One region of the Mesorhizobium sp. M1322 genome, then DNA from elsewhere that is predicted to be linked to it. Evidence: predicted binding sites of a transcription regulator. Region 1 holds the regulator's gene; the other holds the start of a gene.
The links. Region 1 encodes PhoB, which activates phosphate uptake and scavenging genes when phosphate is short. Its sites were predicted from a motif close to TGTCATNNANCTGTCAT; they were not measured.

Region 1 (10,134 bases):
GGACGGCATCGTCGAATCGAGCCTGAAGAAGGCCGGCCTGTTCAACGAGGTCAAGGATCGCCTGCTCGAGTCGGGCACCGGTCTCTCTGGCGGACAGCAGCAGCGCCTGTGCATCGCGCGCGCCATCGCAGTGTCGCCGGAAGTCATCCTGATGGACGAACCCTGTTCGGCGCTGGATCCGATCGCCACCGCCCGCGTCGAGGAACTGATCGACGAACTGCGCCAGAACTACACGATCGTCATCGTCACCCATTCGATGCAGCAGGCGGCGCGCGTGTCGCAACGCACGGCGATGTTCCATCTCGGCTATCTGGTCGAGGAGGGCGCGACCGACAAGATGTTCACCAATCCCGACGACAAGCGCACCCAGGACTACATCACCGGCCGGTTCGGCTGAGCGGTCCGGCGGCGAATTTCGAACACGAGGACAGTATCATGGGTGAACACACCGTCGCATCTTTCGACGAGGAACTGGAGCACATCGACAGGCTGATCCGCGACATGGACGAGCTCGCCGCCGCGATGGTCGCAGCCTCGATCCGCGCGTTGCTTGCGTCAGACAATGCGATGGCGCAGCGTGTCGTCTCGGACGACGCCATCATGGATGCGCGGCAGCGCGAACTCGACGATAGCGCGATCACGCTGATCGCCAAGCGGCAGCCGATGGCGCAAGATCTGCGCGCCGTGGTTGGCGCAATCCGCATGGCCGGCGATCTCGAGCGCATCGGCGATTTGGCCAAGAACATAGCCAAGCGGGTCAGCGCAGTCGGGCAGAGCGCCACGCCGCGTAATCTGTCGCACGGTATCGACGCGATGGCGGATCTCGTTCTTGTGCAGCTCCGCGGGGTGGTTGAGCACTATGTGTCGCGCAATGCCGGCGCGTTGAAAGAACTGCGCGCCGATGACCAGAAGATCGACGTGAAATACACGGCGGTTTTTCGCGAACTCCTGACCTACATGATGGAGGATCCGCGCAACATCACCGCCTGCACGCATCTTCTGTTCTGCGCCAAGAATCTCGAGCGTATCGGCGATCATGTCACCAACATCGCCGAAAACGCCTACTTTGTCGTGACCGGGCAGCAATTGCCGGCGGATCGCCCGAAGCTAGACGAAACGATGATGTCGGCGCCAGCGACATGACAGGAGTGACCGGCCGATGATCGCGCCGCGCATCATGGTGGTGGAGGATGAAGAGCCGCTGGGCGTCCTCCTTCGTTACAATCTGGAATCCGAGGGTTATCAGGTCGAGGTGGTGACGCGCGGCGACGAGGCCGAAATCCGGCTGCAGGAAAACGTGCCCGATCTTCTGGTGCTCGACTGGATGGTGCCGGCGGTTTCCGGCATCGAGCTTTGCCGGCGCCTTCGGGTGCGTCCGGAAACCGAGCGGCTGCCGATCATCATGCTGACCGCGCGCGGCGAGGAGAGCGATCGGGTGCGCGGCCTTTCCACCGGAGCCGACGACTATCTGGTCAAGCCGTTCTCCACGCCGGAATTCATGGCCAGGGTCAAGGCGCTGCTGCGCCGCGCCAAGCCGGAAGTGCTGTCCAGCGTGCTTAAGGTCGGCGACATCGTGCTCGATCGCGAATCGCACAGGGTCTATCGCAAGAAGAGCGAGATCCGGCTCGGGCCAACCGAGTTCCGGCTGCTCGAATTCATGATGCGGCACCCGGGTCGGGTCTTCTCGCGCAGCCAGTTGCTCGACAATGTTTGGGGCGAGACGATCTACATCGACGAGCGCACGGTGGACGTCCATGTCGGACGGTTGCGCAAGGCGGTCAACAATGGTCGCATGCCTGATGTCATCCGCACCATCCGCGGCGCGGGCTATGCGATCAGGGAAGACTAGCTGATATTCAGGGTGATGCCGGCCTGCGACCGGCGGCTTCCTGCGCTTCCGCTCATCACGTACCCAAAAGTACGCTCCGCTCCGGTTCTCGGAACCCACCATTCTCGACTCGGCCTGACCTGAATCAACGCACCCCAAGTCGCGATCCGGCGATCCCTGCCTTCGAATTCAAGCCACGTTCTTTCCGACCGAGCCGGCTCGCGCCTGGATGCCCGGCGCGAAAATCTCCTGGTCGACGAAGCTCAGCGCCCGCATGGCACAGCCTTCGCGGATCAGCGGCAGTTCGTTCGGCTCGGTGTCGAAGGAAATCGAACCCGAATGCTGGCCGCCGGCGGTCTGGGCGATGGCCTCGCGCAGGGCCGGTTCGATCAGGTCGAAGGCGGCAGCGCTGGCGCCGACCATGGCGACCGGCGCCGGATCGATCAGCGCGAACAGGCTGCCGAGCCCGAAGCCGAGTGCTTCGCCGGCCTTGCGGTAGGCTTCGCGCTCCGGTCCGTCCGTCTGGCGCGCCTGGGCCGCCAGTGCCCGCATCTCGGCGTCGCTGACATCGGCGACCGGCTCGGCGTTCTCGCTCAATTGCCTTGCGTTGCGCCAGATGGCGTAGTTGCCGGCATAGGCCTCGACGCAGCCACGCCGCCCGCAGCGGCAAAGCGCGCCGCCCGGCCGATGGATCATGTGGCCGAATTCACCGCCTGAGGAATGGGTGCCGGTGAACAGTTCGCCCTTCAGCACCAGCCCCATACCGATGCCGTGCGAGAGCAGGATGGCGATGAAATCGTCGCGGTAGCGATCCGGGTCGCGCCAACGCAGCGCCACGGCCATCATGTTGCAGTCGTTCTCCATGATGGCCGGGATGCCGAACTCGCGTTCCAGAATGTCGGCGAAGGCGATATTCGTCTGCGGCGTGATCGGCGACCACAACATGGCGCGCGCATGGGAATCGGTGATGCCCTGGATCGCCAGCGCGATACGGGCGACGCTTTGGACATCGAGGTCGGGGTCTTCGAGCCGACGCCGGACGATGGCGACACATTCGCCGATCAGCTCGTCGCGCGACATGGTCAGCGTGTCCAGCCGGCGCTGTTCCTCGGCGACCACCTGTCCGGCATAGTCGATGACGGCGACCGACAGGAAATTCAGCGACAATACGACCGCCAATACCGCAGCGGCTTCCGGATTGAGGCTGAGGCCGACCTGCGGTCGGCCGCGTTTCATCGAAACGGTCTCGCTCGCCTTGATCTCGGTCAGGATGCCTTCCTGGATCAGGTCGGAAGAGATCGCCGATATGGTCGAATGGCTGAGGGCGGTGGTTGCGGCGATCTCGGTCCGCGACGGCTGGCCGGCCCGGCGTACGGCCGAAATCACCATGGCCCGGTTGCGCCGGCGCAAATCGTCATGACGGATTCCAACCGACATTCTTTTGCTTCCTCCCTATTGCCGCGGCCGCTCATGGACGGAAGCCGTCGGTAATGTCCTACAAATACTCGCAGAAGCAGCCGGCCCTGTCATTGTTTATTCCGAGACTCGAAATAAGTCGGCAGGGACATCAAGATCCATCAGGTTTGATGTTGACAGCGCTTCGGCGTTGGACCAGTATTTTTTCGAGGCTCGAAAAAAATAGAGCCTTTGTGCCGGCCTTCGGGCCAGTCTGGTCGCGCCGTACGCGGCGCAGGGAGGAATATCATGAAGAGATTCACAGCCGCCATTCTGGCGGGGGTCGCGATGTCGCTGACGCTCGCGTCGGTTGCACAGGCGAAGGACAAGGTCATTGGCGTTTCGTGGTCGAACTTCCAGGAAGAGCGCTGGAAGACCGACGAAGCCGCCATGAAGTCGGCGATCGAGGCAGCCGGCGACAAGTATATTTCCGCCGATGCACAGTCCAATCCCGGCAAGCAGCTGACCGACGTCGAGAGCCTGATCTCGCAGGGTGCCAACGCGCTGATCATCCTTGCGCAGGATGCCTCGGCCATCGGGCCGGCGGTGCAGAAGGCGCTGGACGAAGGCATTCCGGTCGTCGGCTATGACCGGCTGATCGAGAACAAGGACGTGTTCTATCTGACCTTCGATAACCAGGAAGTCGGCCGCATGCAGGCCCGCGAAGTGTTCAAGGTGGCGCCGGAAGGCAATTACGTCTTCATCAAGGGCTCGGGCGCCGACCCGAATGCCGATTTCCTGTTCGCCGGCTCCATGGAAGTGCTCAAGGACGCCATCGACAGCGGCAAGATCAAGAATGTCGGCGAGGCCTATACGGACGGCTGGCTTCCCGCCAACGCCCAGAAGAACATGGAACAGTTCCTGACCGCCAACGACAACAAGGTCGATGCGGTGGTTGCCGCCAATGACGGCACCGCCGGTGGCGTCGTCGCGGCGCTGACGGCGCAAGGCTTAGCCGGATCCGTCCCGGTGTCGGGCCAGGACGGCGACCATGCCGCGCTGAACCGCATCGCGCTCGGCACGCAGACCGTATCGGTGTGGAAAGACGCGCGCGAACTCGGCAAGAACGCTGCCGAGATCGCCTCGCAGCTGGCCGACGGCAAGCAGATGACAGACGTTGCGGGCGTCAAGGACTTCACCACGCCGGGCGGCAATGTCGTCAAGTCGCTGTTCCTGACGCCGATTGCCATCACCAAGGACAATCTCAACGTCGTCATCGACGCGGGCTGGATCAAGAAGGAAGAGGTCTGCGCCGGCGTGGCAGCGGGCACCGTCCCGGTCTGCAACTGATCCGGCCTTCGCAAGAAGCCTGAAACGCCGCGGCTCCACGCCGCGGCGTTTTTTCAAAAAGAATTGTTTTTCCGCTTCTCGCGGCTAACTTCTAAGCTGCTCCGGCATCCGCGGCAGACGGCAACCCGGTGGGAGGACATCATGACCGATACGACTTCCAACACGCCGGCCGCCGATACAGCTGTCGATCGGGCGCGTGAATCCGAGCTCAGCCCCGTCGGCCGCTTCCTCAAGGCAACCGAACTCGACATACGCATGCTCGGCATGGTCGGCGCGCTGCTGGTCATCTGGGTTGGAATCCACATCCTGTCGGGCGGGCTCTTCCTTATGCCGCGCAATCTCTGGAACCTGTCGGTGCAGACCTCCTCGCTCGCGATCATGGCGACCGGCATGGTGCTGGTCATCGTGATGCGCAATATCGATCTTTCGGTCGGCTCCGTCGAAGGTGTGATCGGCATGGTGATGGGCGTCGCGCAGGCCGAATTCCTCATCCGCGTCATGGGGTTCCAGCTTGGAAATCCCTGGATATGGATCATCGCACTGGCTGCCGGCGTGGTGCTCGGTCTCATGATCGGCGCGCTTCAGGGCTTCATCATCGCCTATCTCGAGGTTCCGGCCTTCATCGTAACGCTGGGCGGCCTGCTGATCTGGCGCGGCATGGCGTGGCTGATGACGAGCGGGCGCACCGTCGCACCGCTCGATGCCACCTTCCAGCTCATGGGTGGCGGGCCGCGAGGCTCGATCGGGGCAACCGCAAGCTGGATCGTCGGCATTCTCGCCTGTGTTGCCGTCGCTTTCATGCTGCTCAACGGCCGGTCGCAGCGCAAGCGGTTCAAATTTCCGCTGCGCCCCGTCTGGGCGGAGACCTTGCTCGGTGCTGTTGCCTGTGCCGCCATCCTTGGCGCCGTCTGGATCGCCAATTCCTATCCCTGGCCGATCGGCATCGTTCGCCAGTACGCCCAGCGGACCGGCATCACCGTCCCGGAAGGCGGGCTGTTCATCGCCCATGGCATCGCCATACCGGTGCTGATCGCGGTCACTGTGGGCATCGTCATGACCTTCATCACCAGGCGCACCCGTTTCGGCCGCTATGTCTTTGCCATCGGCGGCAATCCGGAAGCGGCGGAACTCGCCGGCATCAACACGCGCTGGGTGACCATGAAGGTGTTCATGATCATGGGCGTGCTGGCCGCAATCAGCGCGGCGATTGCGTCGGCCCGTCTCAATGCGTCGACCAATGCGCTGGGTACGCTGGACGAGTTGCTGGTCATCGCGGCCGCGGTCATCGGCGGTACGTCGCTGGCCGGCGGCTCCGGCACCGTGCTCGGCGCCATGCTGGGCGCGCTTCTGATGCAGTCGTTGCAGTCCGGCATGGTGTTGCTGGGCATCGATTCACCGCTTCAGAGCGTCGTCGTCGGCGCCGTCCTGGTCGTCGCCGTCTGGCTCGATACCGTCTACCGCAAGCGGGTCTGAGCATGATCCCGAGCCGAAGGTCCGCGTCAGTGAAAAGTGGATATCCGTTTTCGGTTCAACACCATGCTCCAGCAAAAACCATAGGGAGGAACGATCATGGCTGACACAACTGCTCCCACGTCGCTGATCGATATGCGCAATATTTCGATTGCCTTTGGCGGCATTCGCGCCGTCGACGATGCGTCGATCGACCTTTTCCCGGGCGAGGTCGTGGCGCTGCTTGGCCACAACGGCGCCGGCAAGTCGACGCTGATCAAGATCCTGTCCGGCGCCTACAAGCGCGATTCGGGCCAGATCTTCGTCAATGGCGAGGAGGCTTCGATCTCCAATCCGCGCGATGCCAAGAAATACGGCATCGAGACGATCTACCAGACGCTGGCGCTCGCCGACAATGTCGACGCCGCCGCCAACCTCTTCCTCGGCCGCGAGCTGATGACCGGCTGGGGCACGCTCGACGATGGCGCCATGGAGGCCGAGGCGCGCAAGGTGATGGGCAGGCTCAATCCCCGCTTCCAGCGCTTCAAGGAGCCGGTGGTCAAGCTTTCGGGCGGCCAGCGGCAGTCGGTGGCGATCGCGCGCGCCATCCTGTTCAACGCCCGAATCCTGATCATGGATGAGCCGACGGCGGCGCTGGGCCCGCAGGAAACGGCGCAGGTCGGCGAATTGGTCATGCAACTCAAGGCCGACGGCATCGGCATCTTCCTGATCAGCCACGACATTCACGATGTGTTCGAGCTTGCCGACCGCGTCTGCGTGATGAAGAATGGTCGGGTCGTTGGCACGGCGCGCACCAGCGACGTGACCCAGGACGAGGTGCTCGGCATGATCATCCTGGGCAAGTCCCCGCCCGGCGCCATTCCCGGGCCAGGTGCGCTGAAGATCGCCGCCTGAAGCTTCAATAAGCCGGCTAAGTACCTGTCATGTGATGTACCAGCGGTCATGATGGTTTGGCCGCGCCATTGTGTTGACGCGGGGACTTGCCCATAAGATGGGGAACCATGGGCCGTAGCAGCAATTTGAAGAAGTTCTTTCCGATCGTCGCTTTCATCGCCGTCGCGCTGATCAGCCTGACGATGGCGGGATTCGCCTATTTCGCCACGCAGGAAGCGGCGCGCATCAAGTTCGAGGCAACGGCGGACGATGCGCTCAACCGGATCGACAGCCGCATCGACCTGCAACTGTCGCTGCTGCGATCGACCCATGCACTGTTCGAGGCGCGCAATGGCGGCATTTCGCGGGGCGAATTCAGGGCGTTCTTCGAAGCGCTTGGTATCCACGACAATTTTACCGGCCTGCGCGGTATCGGCTTTCTCCGGCTGGTGAGAGCCGGCGACGAGGCAGCGGTCGAGCGTGCCATCCGGCACGACTATGGCGCCAGCCATGCGATCTATCCGGCTACGACAACGCTGCCATGGCGTACGCCCATCATGCTGTTCGAGCCGCTGGATCCTTCCAATCAATCCGGCATCGGCTACGACATGTTCACCGAACCGGTGCGGCGCGAGGCGATCGAACGGGCGATGGCCGACAACCAGCAGCACGCGAGCGGGCGCGTGCAGCTAGGCCAGGGAACAGGTGCTGCGCAGACCTTCACCGGCTTCCTCGTCTTCGTGCGGCTCAACGTCGAAACCGCCCAGGACGGCATCGATGCGTCCAGATCCTCGACAACAGGTTTTCTTTATGCGGCCTTCCGCGCCCGAGATCTGTTCCAGACCGCGCTCAGCCGGACGCCGCTGCTGCCGGTGAACATCGAAATCTATGACGGCAAGGTGGATGCCGACCATCTTTTGTTCCGGTCGGAAACGCCGCCGGCGTCGACCTTCGGTGACAGGCTGGTGGTTTCTCGCGAGATCACCATCGCCGGACGTCCATGGACCGTCCTGTTCAGGCCGACAAGCGCCTTCTCGCAACCCTCCTCGCGCGCCATTCCGGTGATGCTCGGCCTGTTCGGACTGCTGCTCGCGGGAACCATCGCGCTGGTGGCACGCTATCAGGAGCGGGCCTATGACGCGGTCTCGCTGCTTCATGAGACGACGGAAAAGAGCCTGCTCGAAAAAGATCTGATGCTGCAGGAGATGAAGCACCGCATCAAGAACTCGATCACACGGGTGCTGGCAATCGCGCGGCAGACGGCGTCGCACGCCACCGACGTCCACGAGTTCTCGTCCTCTTTTTCGGCCCGGTTGCAAGCGATGGCGGCTTCCCAGGACATGCTGACGCGCTCGCGCTGGCAGAAGGCCGATCTCGGCGATCTCTTGCGCATCGAGCTTGGCCAGGTGTTCGGCAGGGAGCTTCCCGAGGGGATATTGTCGGGGCCAGAGGTGTTGCTCGATGAGACGACGACGCAAGCGCTCGGCCTCACCTTTCACGAACTGGCGACGAACGCGCTAAAATATGGCGAAACCGGCAATTCGGCGAATATTAGAAAGGGCGACTGGTCGCTCAAGGTCGACTGGTCGGTCGAAAGCAGCAGGAGCGACCGGACGCTGGTTCTCAACTGGCGCGAAGCCGGCCAGAAGAAACTCGAACCACCTGTCAAAACCGGTTTTGGCACCAAGTTGATCGATCTGAACGTCACGCGCGAATTGCGCGGTACGATCAATCGCGATTTTCACGATGGCGGGTTGAGCGTGGAAATCAGGATTCCATTGTCGGGCTGAAACGTCGCCGCAAACCGACCCTTTTCGAAGCGCAAAGTAAACAGAGACCGGACGAGCCGGTCTCCGCTTCTTTTGTTTGAAACGGATCAGCAGCGAGCCGTAAACAGACGGCCACGGTTGTCGCGGTACTGGCAATAGCCATTGCGCAGATTGCGCACCAGCAGGCCGGAACCGGCCCCGATGGCTGCGCCCACCAGCGCTCCCTTGCCGCCGTCAATCAGGCCGCCGGCCAGAGCGCCGACACCGGCGCCGACGCCGACATCCCGCTCGGTGGTGCTGCAACCGCTGACCGCGACCACGGCAACCATGGCAATAATCATCTTCCGCATAGAGTCACTCCTCGCTTTTGTCCTCACTTGTAGCTCCACCCGTCATTTATCATGCGAAAAAGCGTTTTGCCTGCTCGATTTCATTGTTGGCTAAGAGAATCTTGTTCGGGGGGCGCGCCGTTCGAGGCAACCTCAAGGCTAGAAATCTCCACGGAAGCGTCGAGCGTGCCGTCCGGCCGCACAGTCCAGACGATCTGGTCGTAATCATCCTCCAGTGCCGGATCGACGGAAAGGCATTCGGCAATTATGCGCGGAGCCTCACCCCGCAAATCGCCCACGACGAAAGAACGCTCGGCCTTGCATTCCTGAGCGGTTTCGAAAACGCTCACCGACACAGGCAGTTCGCGACACTCGGTCATCGTGTTCGAACAGCCGATGACCAGCAGCACTGCAGCGATATGTTCCATGGCGACGGTCCTCTCGCCATAAGAACGGGCGACATCCGCCAAAGTTCCGGCGATGCAGGCTGGCGGCTGATTGGAACAGGTCGACATGAGGCAAGCACAAGCCGCCGGCCACTTGCGTCCAACGCTCTAGACCAACTGGAACGCGGCGGCCAGGACGACTACCGCAGCCAGCCCGATCGCGGCGAGGCCGGGGGTCGGGAGGGAAGCACGGGGCGACGGCATCGCGGATGCTTCGAGATCCTGAAACCCGCCCATCGAAACGCGTGCGGGCTGTTCCAGCCTATTGATGTCGGCAACCGTCAAAGCCATTCCTCCCGTACTGCGCAGCAGATGCGATCGAAAACGTCATGCTGTGTCTGGAAAAAACAAGCATCGGACTTTATGGTGAACAGATGGTTAAAGCCGGCGCGGCCGGTATCAATCGCAACCCTCTTGGCCCCAGCGCTCTGGGCTCGGCTGTTGTCCGGTCAATCCGTCTCGAAATTGCCGCGAGGAACGACAAGACGATATTCGAGGCGGTCCCCGGTGATTTCAATTGTCGCCTTACCGTTCAACGACGCAGGCACGACGCGCTCGAGCGCTACACTGCCAAAACGCTTCTCATTAGGATGATTGTCATTGGCTCCGATGGCTTCGGCCCATGTCAGCGACAGGGCGGTCTCGCCAGCGGAAGCGGCCGTCAGATCGGCCGT
Region 2 (10,134 bases), on a different contig from region 1:
CGCCGCCGACGGCGACCAGCAGCGTGTCGAGCTCAGGCAGGTCGGCCTCGATCTCGAGGCCAAGCGTGCCTTGCCCGACCAGCGTCTCCTCCTGGTTGAAGGCGTGGATCTGCAGGGCGCCGGACTTTTCGGCGAAGCTTTCGCTCGCGGCCAGCGCCTCGGCATAGCGCGCGCCGCCGACAACCAGTTCGGCGCCGTAGCCGCGGATGCGTTCCAGCTTGGCCGGCGGGCTCACTTCGGGAACGAAAATTGTTGCCTTATGGCCGAGCCGCATGGCGGCATAGGCGACCGCGGCACCATGATTGCCGCCCGATGCGGCGACGACGCCGGCCGCGGGAACCGGCCGTTCGAGAAGATTGGTGAATGCGCCGCGAGCCTTGAACGAGCCGGAATGCTGCAGACATTCGAGCTTCAGGTTGACGGCAAGAGGCGGACGGCCGAAATCGGCCATGTCGACGCGCAGCACCGGCGTGTGGCGCACGAATGGCCGGATGCGCGGCTCCATTGCGGCGATGCGTTCGCGTGTGATCCTATTGCCGTTCAGCATGGTCTGCTCCCAGGGTTGACATCTCTTAGTAACTTAGCAAAATGGCTAAATGCAAGAGGTTGATGTCTTCAAGGCGATCGCCAACGAGCGCAGGCTGCAAATCCTCGATTGGCTGAAGGACCCGCGCGCGCATTTTCCACGCCAAGCGGATGGCGATCTGGTCGAGGATGGCGTCTGCGCGCTGCTGATCGCGGAAAAGCTGGGGATCACCCAGGCGACGCTCAGCGAGCATATGCGGGTGCTGACCCAAGCCGGCCTTCTGCGCAGCAAGCGCATCAAGCAGTGGACATTCTATCGCCGCGACGAGGATAGGATCGCCGAGATGAGGGCGCTGATTCAGCACCGGCTGTAGCGCTGCAGGCGCTCTATTCTTGCTTGACCATGATCTTTTCCGAAAACCGGTTCCCACTTTTCGGGATCATGGTCTATTCCAGCCAGTCCGGCAGCGAATCCAGCCCGATCAGCTCGTCATACGTCTGGCGCCGGCGCACGATATGGAAACGGTCGCCGTCGACCAGCACTTCGGGCACCAGCGGCCTGGTGTTGTAGGTGCCGGCCTGCACCGCACCATAGGCGCCGGCGGTGGCGACAGCGATCAGATCGCCGGCCTTGAGCCGCGGCAGGTCGCGGTCGAGGCCGAGATAATCGCCGGTCTCGCAGACCGGGCCGACGACGTCGACCGTCATGCGCGGCGCCGCGGCCGGCTGCTGCACCACCGGTTTGATGTCATGGAAGGCGTCGTAGAGTGTCGGCCGGATCAGATCGTTCATCGCGGCGTCGACGACCAGGAAGTTCTTGGCGTCGCCCTCCTTCACGAAGATCACTTGCGAGACAAGGATGCCGGCATTGCCTGATATCAGCCGGCCCGGCTCGAACATAACCTTTAGCCCGAGCTTGGTGACGTGCTTCTTGACGATCTGGGCATAAGCGTCCGGCAACGGGGGCGGGCTGTTGTCGACCCGGTAGGGAATACCGAGGCCGCCGCCGAGATCGATATGCTCGATGGCGTGCCCGTCGGCGCGCAGCACGCCGACCAGTTCCACCAGCAGCGCGAAGGCATCATCGAACGGCTGCAATTCGGTGATCTGGCTGCCGATATGGGTGTCGATACCGGTGACCTTGATGGCAGGCAGTTCAGCTGCGCGAGCATAGACCTGGCGCGCCTTCTGCCAGGGAATGCCGAACTTGTTCTCGGCCTTGCCGGTGGAGATCTTCTTGTGGGTCTTGGCATCGACATCGGGATTGATGCGCAGCGAGACCGGCGCCACCTTGCCAAGCGCCGTGGCGCGGGCCGACAGCAATTCCAGTTCCGGTTCGGATTCGACGTTGAAACAGAGAATGCCGGCCGAGAGTGCAAAATCCATTTCGCGCGCGGTCTTGCCGACGCCGGAAAACAGGATCTTGTTGGCCGGAATGCCGGCGGCCAGCGCGCGGCGCAATTCGCCTTCCGAGACCACGTCGGCGCCGGCGCCGAGTTTTGCCAGGATCTTCAGCACCGCCTGGTTGGAATTCGCCTTCATGGCGTAGCAGACCAGCGCGTCGAGCCCGGCAAAGGCCTGTGCAAACACGCGGAAATGTCGGGTCAGCGTCGCCGTCGAATAGCAATAGAACGGCGTGCCGACGCTTGCGGCGATATCTGATAGCGCCACGTCCTCGGCATGCAGCACGCCGTCGCGGTAGTCGAAATGGTTCACAACAGAGATTCCGGAAGTTGGAGCACGATGAGATCGGCCGATCTCATCGGCTCTAGATCAACGGGTCGAGAATGAACTTCTTGTCCTTGACCGGTTTTTCCGGCTCGGGCGGCACGGGCTGCTCGGCCTTTTGTGCGTCCTTGCGCGCCTGCACAGCCGCCTCATAGGGCGTCTCGAGCCCGGCTTTCCTGCCGCAGGCCGTTACGGTTGCCAGCGCCGCCAGCAGCGTCAGCGTCACCAAAATCCTGCTTGCGGTCATCGATCCATCCGTCTGAAACTTTTGCCCGCCGCTTCTAGCCGAGTTTTTCTGGCATTGCACCTAATCACGCCTTGGCGATGTGCTTTTTCCAGTATCGGATCTGCTTTCTCACTTCCGACGGCGCGGTGCCGCCGAAGCTCGTGCGGCTCTTCACCGAATTCTGCACGGCAAGCACGGAAAACACGCCCGCCGTGATGCCGGGGTGAATGGACCGCAAGTCTTCCAGCGGCAGCCTGTCGAGCCCGATCTTCTTCTCTTCGGCCAGCGCCACCGCGCGGCCGGTGACATGATGCGCCTCGCGGAACGGCAGGCCGAGGGTGCGCACCAGCCAGTCGGCAAGATCGGTCGCGGTCGCATAGCCTGACCCGGCGGCCTTCTTCATGGCGGCGGCGTTCACCGTCATGTCGCGCACCATGCCGGTCATCGCCGCCAGCATCAGGTCGAGCGTCTCGGCGGCGTCGAACACCGATTCCTTGTCCTCCTGCATGTCCTTGCCGTAGGTCAGCGGCATGCCCTTCATGACAGTCAGCAGGCCGACGAGATGGCCGGTGACGCGGCCGGTCTTGCCGCGCACCAGTTCGGCGGCGTCGGGGTTCTTCTTCTGCGGCATGATCGAGGAGCCGGTGGAGAATGAGTCCGACAGCCTGACGAAGCCGAATTGCGGCGTCGACCAGATGATGATCTCTTCGGCCAGCCGCGACAGATGCGTCGCGCAGATCGCCGCCAGCCCCAAAAACTCCAGTGCGAAATCGCGGTCCGAAACGCTGTCCAGGGAATTGCGCATCGGCTCGCGGAAGCCGAGCGTCTTGGCCGTCTGGTGCCGGTCGATCGGAAAGCTGGTGCCGGCAAGGGCGGCCGCACCGAGCGGGCTTTCGTCCATCCGCTCGATGGCGTCGCGAACACGCGACAGGTCGCGCGAAAACATCTCGACATAGGCCATGCAGTGGTGGCCGAAGGTCACGGGCTGCGCCGCCTGCATATGGGTGAAGCCCGGCATCACCGTCGCCGCATGCTCCTCGGCCCGTTCCAGGAACGCCGTGATCAGGCCCTTCAGCGCCTCGGCGACGCGAAAGCATTCGTCCTTCACCCATAGCCTGAGATCGACCGCCACCTGGTCGTTGCGGGAACGGGCGGTGTGCAGGCGACCGGCGGCCGGCCCGATCAGCTCGGCAAGGCGGGCCTCGACATTCATGTGGATGTCTTCGAGCCTGGTCGAGAACACGAACGTGCCGGCTTCGATCTCTGCCAGGATCGTGTTCAGCCCGTGAGCGATTTGTCCTTGATCAGCCGCCGAAATAATGCCCGTTTGCGCCAGCATCTCGCTATGGGCGATCGAGCCTCTGATATCCTGCGCGTAGAGTTTGCGGTCGAACGAGATCGACGCGTTGATCGCTTCCATGATCGCGGCCGGACCCGAGGCAAAACGTCCGCCCCACATCTGGTTGCTGGCCTTCTTGTCGCTCATCGCTATAACCCGTGCTCCGGAGCAGTTTTTAGAAAAATGGCAGACGGCAATAAATTTTTTCCGGCCCCGCGCCTCATCCTCGCCGCTTTGGTGGCGGGCGTGCTGGCCGGCGCGGTCGCGGTATATGTCAGGGAGAGCGGTTCTGGCAACAACGCGCCCGCTCAAGTCGCCGTTGACGAAAGCAAGGACGATGTCGCCTGCGCCGCCAAGGCTGATCGCGCCAAGACGGTCGCGGCGGCTGCCACCGGCCAGGTCGCCGCGCTTTTGCCGGCCGATCCGCCGCAATCGCTGAAAAGCCTTGCCTTCAACGACCCTGGCGGCAAGCCGATGACGCTCGCCGACCATGCCGGCAAGACGGTGCTGCTCAATCTGTGGGCGACATGGTGCGCGCCCTGCCGTGCCGAAATGCCGGCGCTCGACGCGCTGCAGAAAGAAATGGGCAGCGACGCCTTCGAGGTCGTCGCGGTCAATGTCGATGTCGGCGACGACACCAAGCCGAAGAAGTTCCTCGAGGAAACCGGCGTCGAGGCGCTCGGCTATTACCGTGATTCGACGATGGCGCTGTTCAACGATCTCAAGACGCGCGGCCTGGCGCTCGGCCTGCCGGTCACCATGCTGATCGACGGTGAAGGCTGCCTGATCGCTCACATGAACGGCCCTGCCGAGTGGTCGAGCCAGGACGCCAAGCGGCTGCTAGAAACGGCGCTTGGCAAGTCGGACTAGGCGCCGGCGATTTTTGCCGGTCTCCGCCTTTGTTCGAGTGATAAGCCGGCTTGGCAAATTCCTTTCCATCGGCTCTCATGCGGAAGCGTGCACAACTTTGAGCCGAGATCAGTTCATCGATCCGCAACAAAACCGTTGTCCAATTGTCACGAGCGACACATATTGCCTTTGCGAGAGTGCCCTTTCGCCAATGACAAAACGGGAGATGAAACATGAATTTCTTCGGCTTCGCGGCCGGTGTCGCCGCCACCATGACCCTGCTTTCCACCACCTCCGCTTTCGCCGTCACGCAGATCAGCTGGTGGCACGCCATGACCGGCGCTAATGCGGAGGTTGTCGACAAGATTTCCAAGGATTTCAACGCCAGCCAGAGCGACTATGAGCTCGTTCCGGTGTTCAAGGGCACCTATCCGGAGACGCTGAATGCCGGCATCGCTGCCTTCCGCGCCGGACAGGCACCCGATATCCTCCAGGTGTTCGACGTCGGCACCGGTGTGATGATGGCGGCCGAGGGTGCGATCAAGCCGGTGGCCGAGGTGATGACCGGTGCCGGGATGACCTTCGACAAGAGCCAGTACCTGCCCGGCATCGTCGGCTATTATTCGAAGCCGGACGGCACCATGCTGTCCTTCCCCTACAACTCCTCCTCGCCGATCCTCTACTACAACAAGGACATCTTCCAGAAGGCGGGCCTCGACGTGAACAGCCCGCCCAAGACCTGGAACGAGGTGTGGGAAGCTGCCAAGAAGATCAAGGCAAGCGGCGCCTCATGCGGCTACACCTCGACCTGGCTGACCTGGATCCATCTGGAGAATTTTGCGGCGTGGAATGATGTGCCCTGGGCCACCCAGCAGAACGGCCTGGCCGGCGGTGATGTCGAACTCAAGATCAACGCGCCGATTTTCGTCAACCACTTCCAGGCGCTCGCGAATCTCGCCAAGGACGGCACCTTCAAATATGGCGGGCGCACCTCCGAAGCCAAGCAGATCTTCCTTGCCGGCGAATGCGGCATCTTCACCGAATCCTCGGGCGGCCTCGGCGACATCGTCAAGTCCGGCATGAATTATGGCATCGGCCAGCTTCCCTACGACAGCGATGCCAAGGGCGCGCCGCAGAACACCACGCCGGGCGGCGCCAGCCTGTGGGTGTTCGGCAACAAGTCGGACGAGCAATACAAGGGCGTCGCGGCCTTCTTCGCCTACCTGTCCAAGACCGATGTGCAGGAATATCTGCACCAGAAGTCGGGGTACCTGCCGGTGACCCTCGCCGCCTACGAGGCGACCAAGAAATCGGGGTTCTATGAAAAGAACCCCGGCCGCGAGACACCCATCCTGCAGATGACGGGCAAGGCGCCGACCGATAACTCGAAGGGCGTGCGCCTGCCGAATCTGCCGCAGGTGCGCGATATCCAGAACGAGGAGTTGGAGAAGATGCTGGCCGGCCAGCAGACCGCTCAGCAGGCGCTTGACAATGCGGTCACGCGCGGCAACGCCGCGATCGAGGAAGCTCTGGAGAACTGACGAGATTATCCCGGTTGGTATCGGTTTGAATATCGCCCACGCGAGCTCGCGTGGGCGTCTCCTGAGGTAGCGAGGGAAATCAGCCTGTCTCCACGCATCGTCTTTCCCCACAAGATCCTGCCCTACCTGCTGGTGGCGCCACAACTCGCGATAACACTGGTTTTCTTCTACTGGCCGGCCGGTCAGGCGCTTTACCAGTCGATGCTCAGGCAAGATCCGTTCGGGCTGAGGACCAAGTTCGTCTGGTTCGCCAATTTCCGGAAGGTGCTGGCTGATCCGGCCTACCTCAACTCGATCAAAGTCACGGTGGTGTTCTCGCTTGCGACTGCGATCGTTGCCATGGGTGTGGCCCTTTTGCTTGCGGTCATGGCCGAGAAGGCGGTGCGCGGCAAAGGCCTTTACCGCACACTGCTGATATGGCCTTATGCCGTGGCGCCGGCGATTGCCGGCATGCTGTGGCTTTTTCTGTTCAATCCTTCGATCGGCTCGTTGGCCTATTTGCTGAGAAGCCTCGGCATCGCCTGGGATCCGCTGCTCAACGGCACCCACGCCATGATCCTGCTGGTGTCGGCGGCTGCCTGGAAGCAGATCAGCTACAATTTCCTGTTCTTCGTCGCCGGGCTGCAGGCGGTGCCGAAAACGCTGATCGAGGCGGCGGCCATGGATGGCGCCGGCGAGACCAAACGCTTCTGGACCATCGTCTTCCCGCTTCTTGCGCCGACCACCTTTTTCCTGCTGGTCGTCAACACCGTCTATGCCCTGTTCGACACTTTCGGCATCGTTCATGCCGTCACCGGTGGCGGGCCGGGCAAGACCACCGAGACGCTGGTCTACAAGGTCTACAACGACGGCTTCGTCAATCTGATCCTGGGTGACTCGGCGGCGCAGTCGGTCATCCTGATGGTCATCGTTATTGCGCTTACCGCCATCCAGTTCCGCTACGTGGAACGCAAAGTCCACTACGGTTGAGGGCAGCGATGATCGGCCAATCCCCGCTCCGCACCTTCATCGCCCATGCCGTGCTCATCCTTGGCATATTGATCGTGGCTTTTCCGATCTACTACACTTTCGTTGCCTCGACACACACGTTGCAAACGATCCTTAGGCCGCCGCTGCCGCTGTTGCCCGGCGGCCAGCTCTGGAACAATTACAGCGAGGCGCTGTTCGGCGGTATTGGCCGCATCGGCGGTGTCAGCGTCGGCAGACTGCTCCTCAACACCACGGTCATGGCGCTCGGCGTTGCGGTGGGAAAGATCTTGATCTCGATCCTATCGGCCTACGCGATCGTGTTCTTCCGCTTTCCCCTGCGCATGACCTTCTTCTGGCTGATCTTCATCACCTTGATGCTTCCCGTGGAGGTGCGCATCCTGCCGACCTACAAGGTGATGGTTGATCTCGGCATGATCGACACCTATGCCGGCCTGATCATCCCGCTGATCGCCTCGGCCACCGCGACGCTGCTGTTCCGCCAGTTCTTCATGACCATACCGGGCGAATTGGTCGAGGCGGCGCGTGTCGACGGTGCCGGGCCATGGCGCTTTTTCTTCGATATCCTTTTGCCACTGTCGCGCACCAACATCGCGGCGCTGTTCGTGATCCTCTTCATCTATGGCTGGACGCAGTATCTCTGGCCGCTGCTCGTCACCAACAGCAATGATATGAACACCATCGTTATCGCGCTGAGGAAGATGGTTTCCTTCGCCGATGCCGATACCGAATGGCACCTGGTCATGGTCACGGCGATGCTGGCCATCGTGCCACCGATCCTGGTGGTCGTGCTGATGCAGCGCTGGTTCGTGCGCGGCCTGGTCGAATCCGAAAAGTGAGAAGCCGATGGCGACCGTCGATCTGAAGGACGTGAAGAAGGTCTATCCCAGCGGCGTCGAAGCGGTGAAGGGGGTCTCCATCGCCATTCCCGACAAGGAGCTTTGCGTTCTCGTCGGCCCCTCCGGCTGCGGCAAGTCCACGCTGCTGAGGATGATCGCCGGGTTGGAGACCATTTCTGCCGGTACGGTCGCCATCGACGGCAAGGTGGTCAATGCCATCGGCCCGACCGAGCGCGACATCGCCATGGTGTTCCAGAACTACGCGCTTTACCCGCATATGAAGGTCTACGACAACATGGCCTATGGCCTGCGCAATCGCGGCACGCCGAAGGACGAGATCGACAGCAGAGTGCGCTCGACCGCCAAGGTGCTGGAGCTTTCGGCGCTGCTCGACCGGCGCCCGCGCGAGCTTTCCGGCGGCCAGCGGCAGCGTGTCGCCATGGGCCGCGCCATCGTGCGCAATCCGAAAGTGTTCCTGTTCGACGAGCCGCTCAGCAATCTCGATGCCAAACTGCGCGGCCAGATGCGGGTCGAGATCAAGAATTTGCAGCGCACGCTCGGCGTCACCTCGGTCTATGTCACCCACGACCAGCTCGAGGCGATGACGCTGGCCGACATCCTTGTTGTCATGAACGCCGGACTGGTCGAGCAAACGGGCGCGCCGCTCGACATCTACGAAAAGCCGGCCTCGATCTTCGTCGCTTCCTTCATCGGCGCGCCGCCGATGAACCTTCTGGCGCTGACCGGAAGTTCCTCAGGCCCGATACTGGCCGACGGCACGGCGATCGGCTTCGCGGCCCCCGAAACACCAGCCGTGACGCTGGGGTTTCGCCCTGAAGATGCCGACGTCACCTTCAATGCGGAGGCGCTGCCCGGTGCGCTGGTCCTGCCGGCGTCAGTCGAAGCGGTCGAACCGGTCGGTGCTGAAAGCTTTCTCCACTGCGCCGCAGCCGGCAGCCGTATCATCGTGCGCGTCTCAGGGCGCGCCACCGCAAAGCCCGGTGACCAGTTGCGCGTCGTGGCCAAGGCCGAAAAGCTGCATTGGTTCGATCAGGCCGGAAAGCGGGTCGATTGAAGCCAGCCTGTCGTCCTGACCAGCGAACTGCGAGAGACCCGAGAGCGTTCAGGCGAACACATGCGCCTTGCCCGACACCGTCAGCCGGACGATCTCGCCAACCACCGGTGTATCCATGCCCGGCTTTCGCAGGACCAACGGCGTGTTGCCGATGGCTGCCGCGTCCGGCGGATCGGGACTGTTTAAGAGCCGCACTGCGATGGTGCACATCGAGCCGGCGAATTCGGACTCCGTGACCTCGCCGAACAGCATGTCCGGCGTGCCCGACATGCCTTCACGCGATGTCCGTTTCAGCAGCACCTGTTCCGGCCGCAGCATGATGCGGGCGATATCGCGCCGCTCGGTGCTGTCGACGGCGATGCGGCCGAGCGGCGAGCTGGCGAAACCGTCCGCGATCTTTGCCGGCAGGATGATGGCATCGCCGAGGAACTCGGCGACCATCCTGTCCTTCGGTTTGAGATAGAGCTCGTGTGGCGTGCCGACCTGCGAGAATTTGCCATCGCGCATCACCGCCACCTGACTGGCAAAGGACAGCGCCTCGGCCTGGTCGTGCGTGACAAGGATCGTGGTGATGCCGGCGGTCTCCAGAAGTTCGGCCACCGCCTTGCGCATCGAGGCGCGCAGCCCGGTGTCGAGCGCCGAGAACGGCTCGTCGAGCAGCATCAGCCGCGGCTTCATGGCCATGGCGCGGGCCAGCGCCACACGCTGCTGCTGGCCGCCGGAAAGCTCGTGCGGCCGCCGTTTCAGGATCGCCTTGTCGAGCCCGACGATATAGGCGAGCTCGACGATGCGCTCGGTGCGCTTGTCCTCGTGATGTCGCATGCCGAAACCGATATTGGCGGCGATGCTCAGATGCGGGAACAGGGCGCCGTCCTGCGCCACCACGCCGATGCCGCGCCGATATGCGGGCACCGCGGCGCCGCCATTGGCCAGCACCTCGCCGTCGAGCACGATACGGCCCTGGTCCGGCGCCTCGAAGCCGGCGATCAGCCGCAGCAAGGTCGTCTTGCCGCAGCCGGACGGCC

Region 2: a site for PhoB is predicted at 4,822-4,838, ahead of ugpB (sn-glycerol-3-phosphate ABC transporter substrate-binding protein UgpB). Genes of this name have one in related genera too.

The regions. Positions count from the first base shown of each region.
Region 1 covers NZ_JAMYLP010000025.1:24,095-34,228, forward strand. Annotated here, with positions in the region: gene pstB (phosphate ABC transporter ATP-binding protein PstB) at 1-397, shown strand, start outside; gene phoU (phosphate signaling complex protein PhoU) at 436-1,143, shown strand; gene phoB (phosphate regulon transcriptional regulator PhoB) at 1,160-1,849, shown strand; gene NKH12_RS12300 (ROK family protein) at 2,018-3,265, opposite strand; gene xylF (D-xylose ABC transporter substrate-binding protein) at 3,533-4,573, shown strand; gene NKH12_RS12310 (sugar ABC transporter permease) at 4,715-6,046, shown strand; gene NKH12_RS12315 (ATP-binding cassette domain-containing protein) at 6,143-6,937, shown strand; gene NKH12_RS12320 (CHASE domain-containing protein) at 7,063-8,706, shown strand; gene NKH12_RS12325 (YMGG-like glycine zipper-containing protein) at 8,793-9,035, opposite strand; gene NKH12_RS12330 (hypothetical protein) at 9,116-9,442, opposite strand; gene NKH12_RS12335 (hypothetical protein) at 9,569-9,751, opposite strand; gene NKH12_RS12340 (sensor histidine kinase) at 9,910-10,134, opposite strand, start outside.
Region 2 covers NZ_JAMYLP010000031.1:32,550-42,683, reverse strand. Annotated here, with positions in the region: gene NKH12_RS14200 (threonine/serine dehydratase) at 1-547, opposite strand, end outside; gene NKH12_RS14195 (ArsR/SmtB family transcription factor) at 597-899, shown strand; gene lysA (diaminopimelate decarboxylase) at 973-2,241, opposite strand; gene NKH12_RS14185 (hypothetical protein) at 2,294-2,500, opposite strand; gene argH (argininosuccinate lyase) at 2,565-3,965, opposite strand; gene tlpA (thiol:disulfide interchange protein TlpA) at 4,002-4,688, shown strand; gene ugpB (sn-glycerol-3-phosphate ABC transporter substrate-binding protein UgpB) at 4,901-6,208, shown strand; gene ugpA (sn-glycerol-3-phosphate ABC transporter permease UgpA) at 6,293-7,177, shown strand; gene ugpE (sn-glycerol-3-phosphate ABC transporter permease UgpE) at 7,186-8,034, shown strand; gene NKH12_RS14155 (sn-glycerol-3-phosphate import ATP-binding protein UgpC) at 8,042-9,109, shown strand; gene NKH12_RS14150 (ABC transporter ATP-binding protein) at 9,158-10,134, opposite strand, start outside.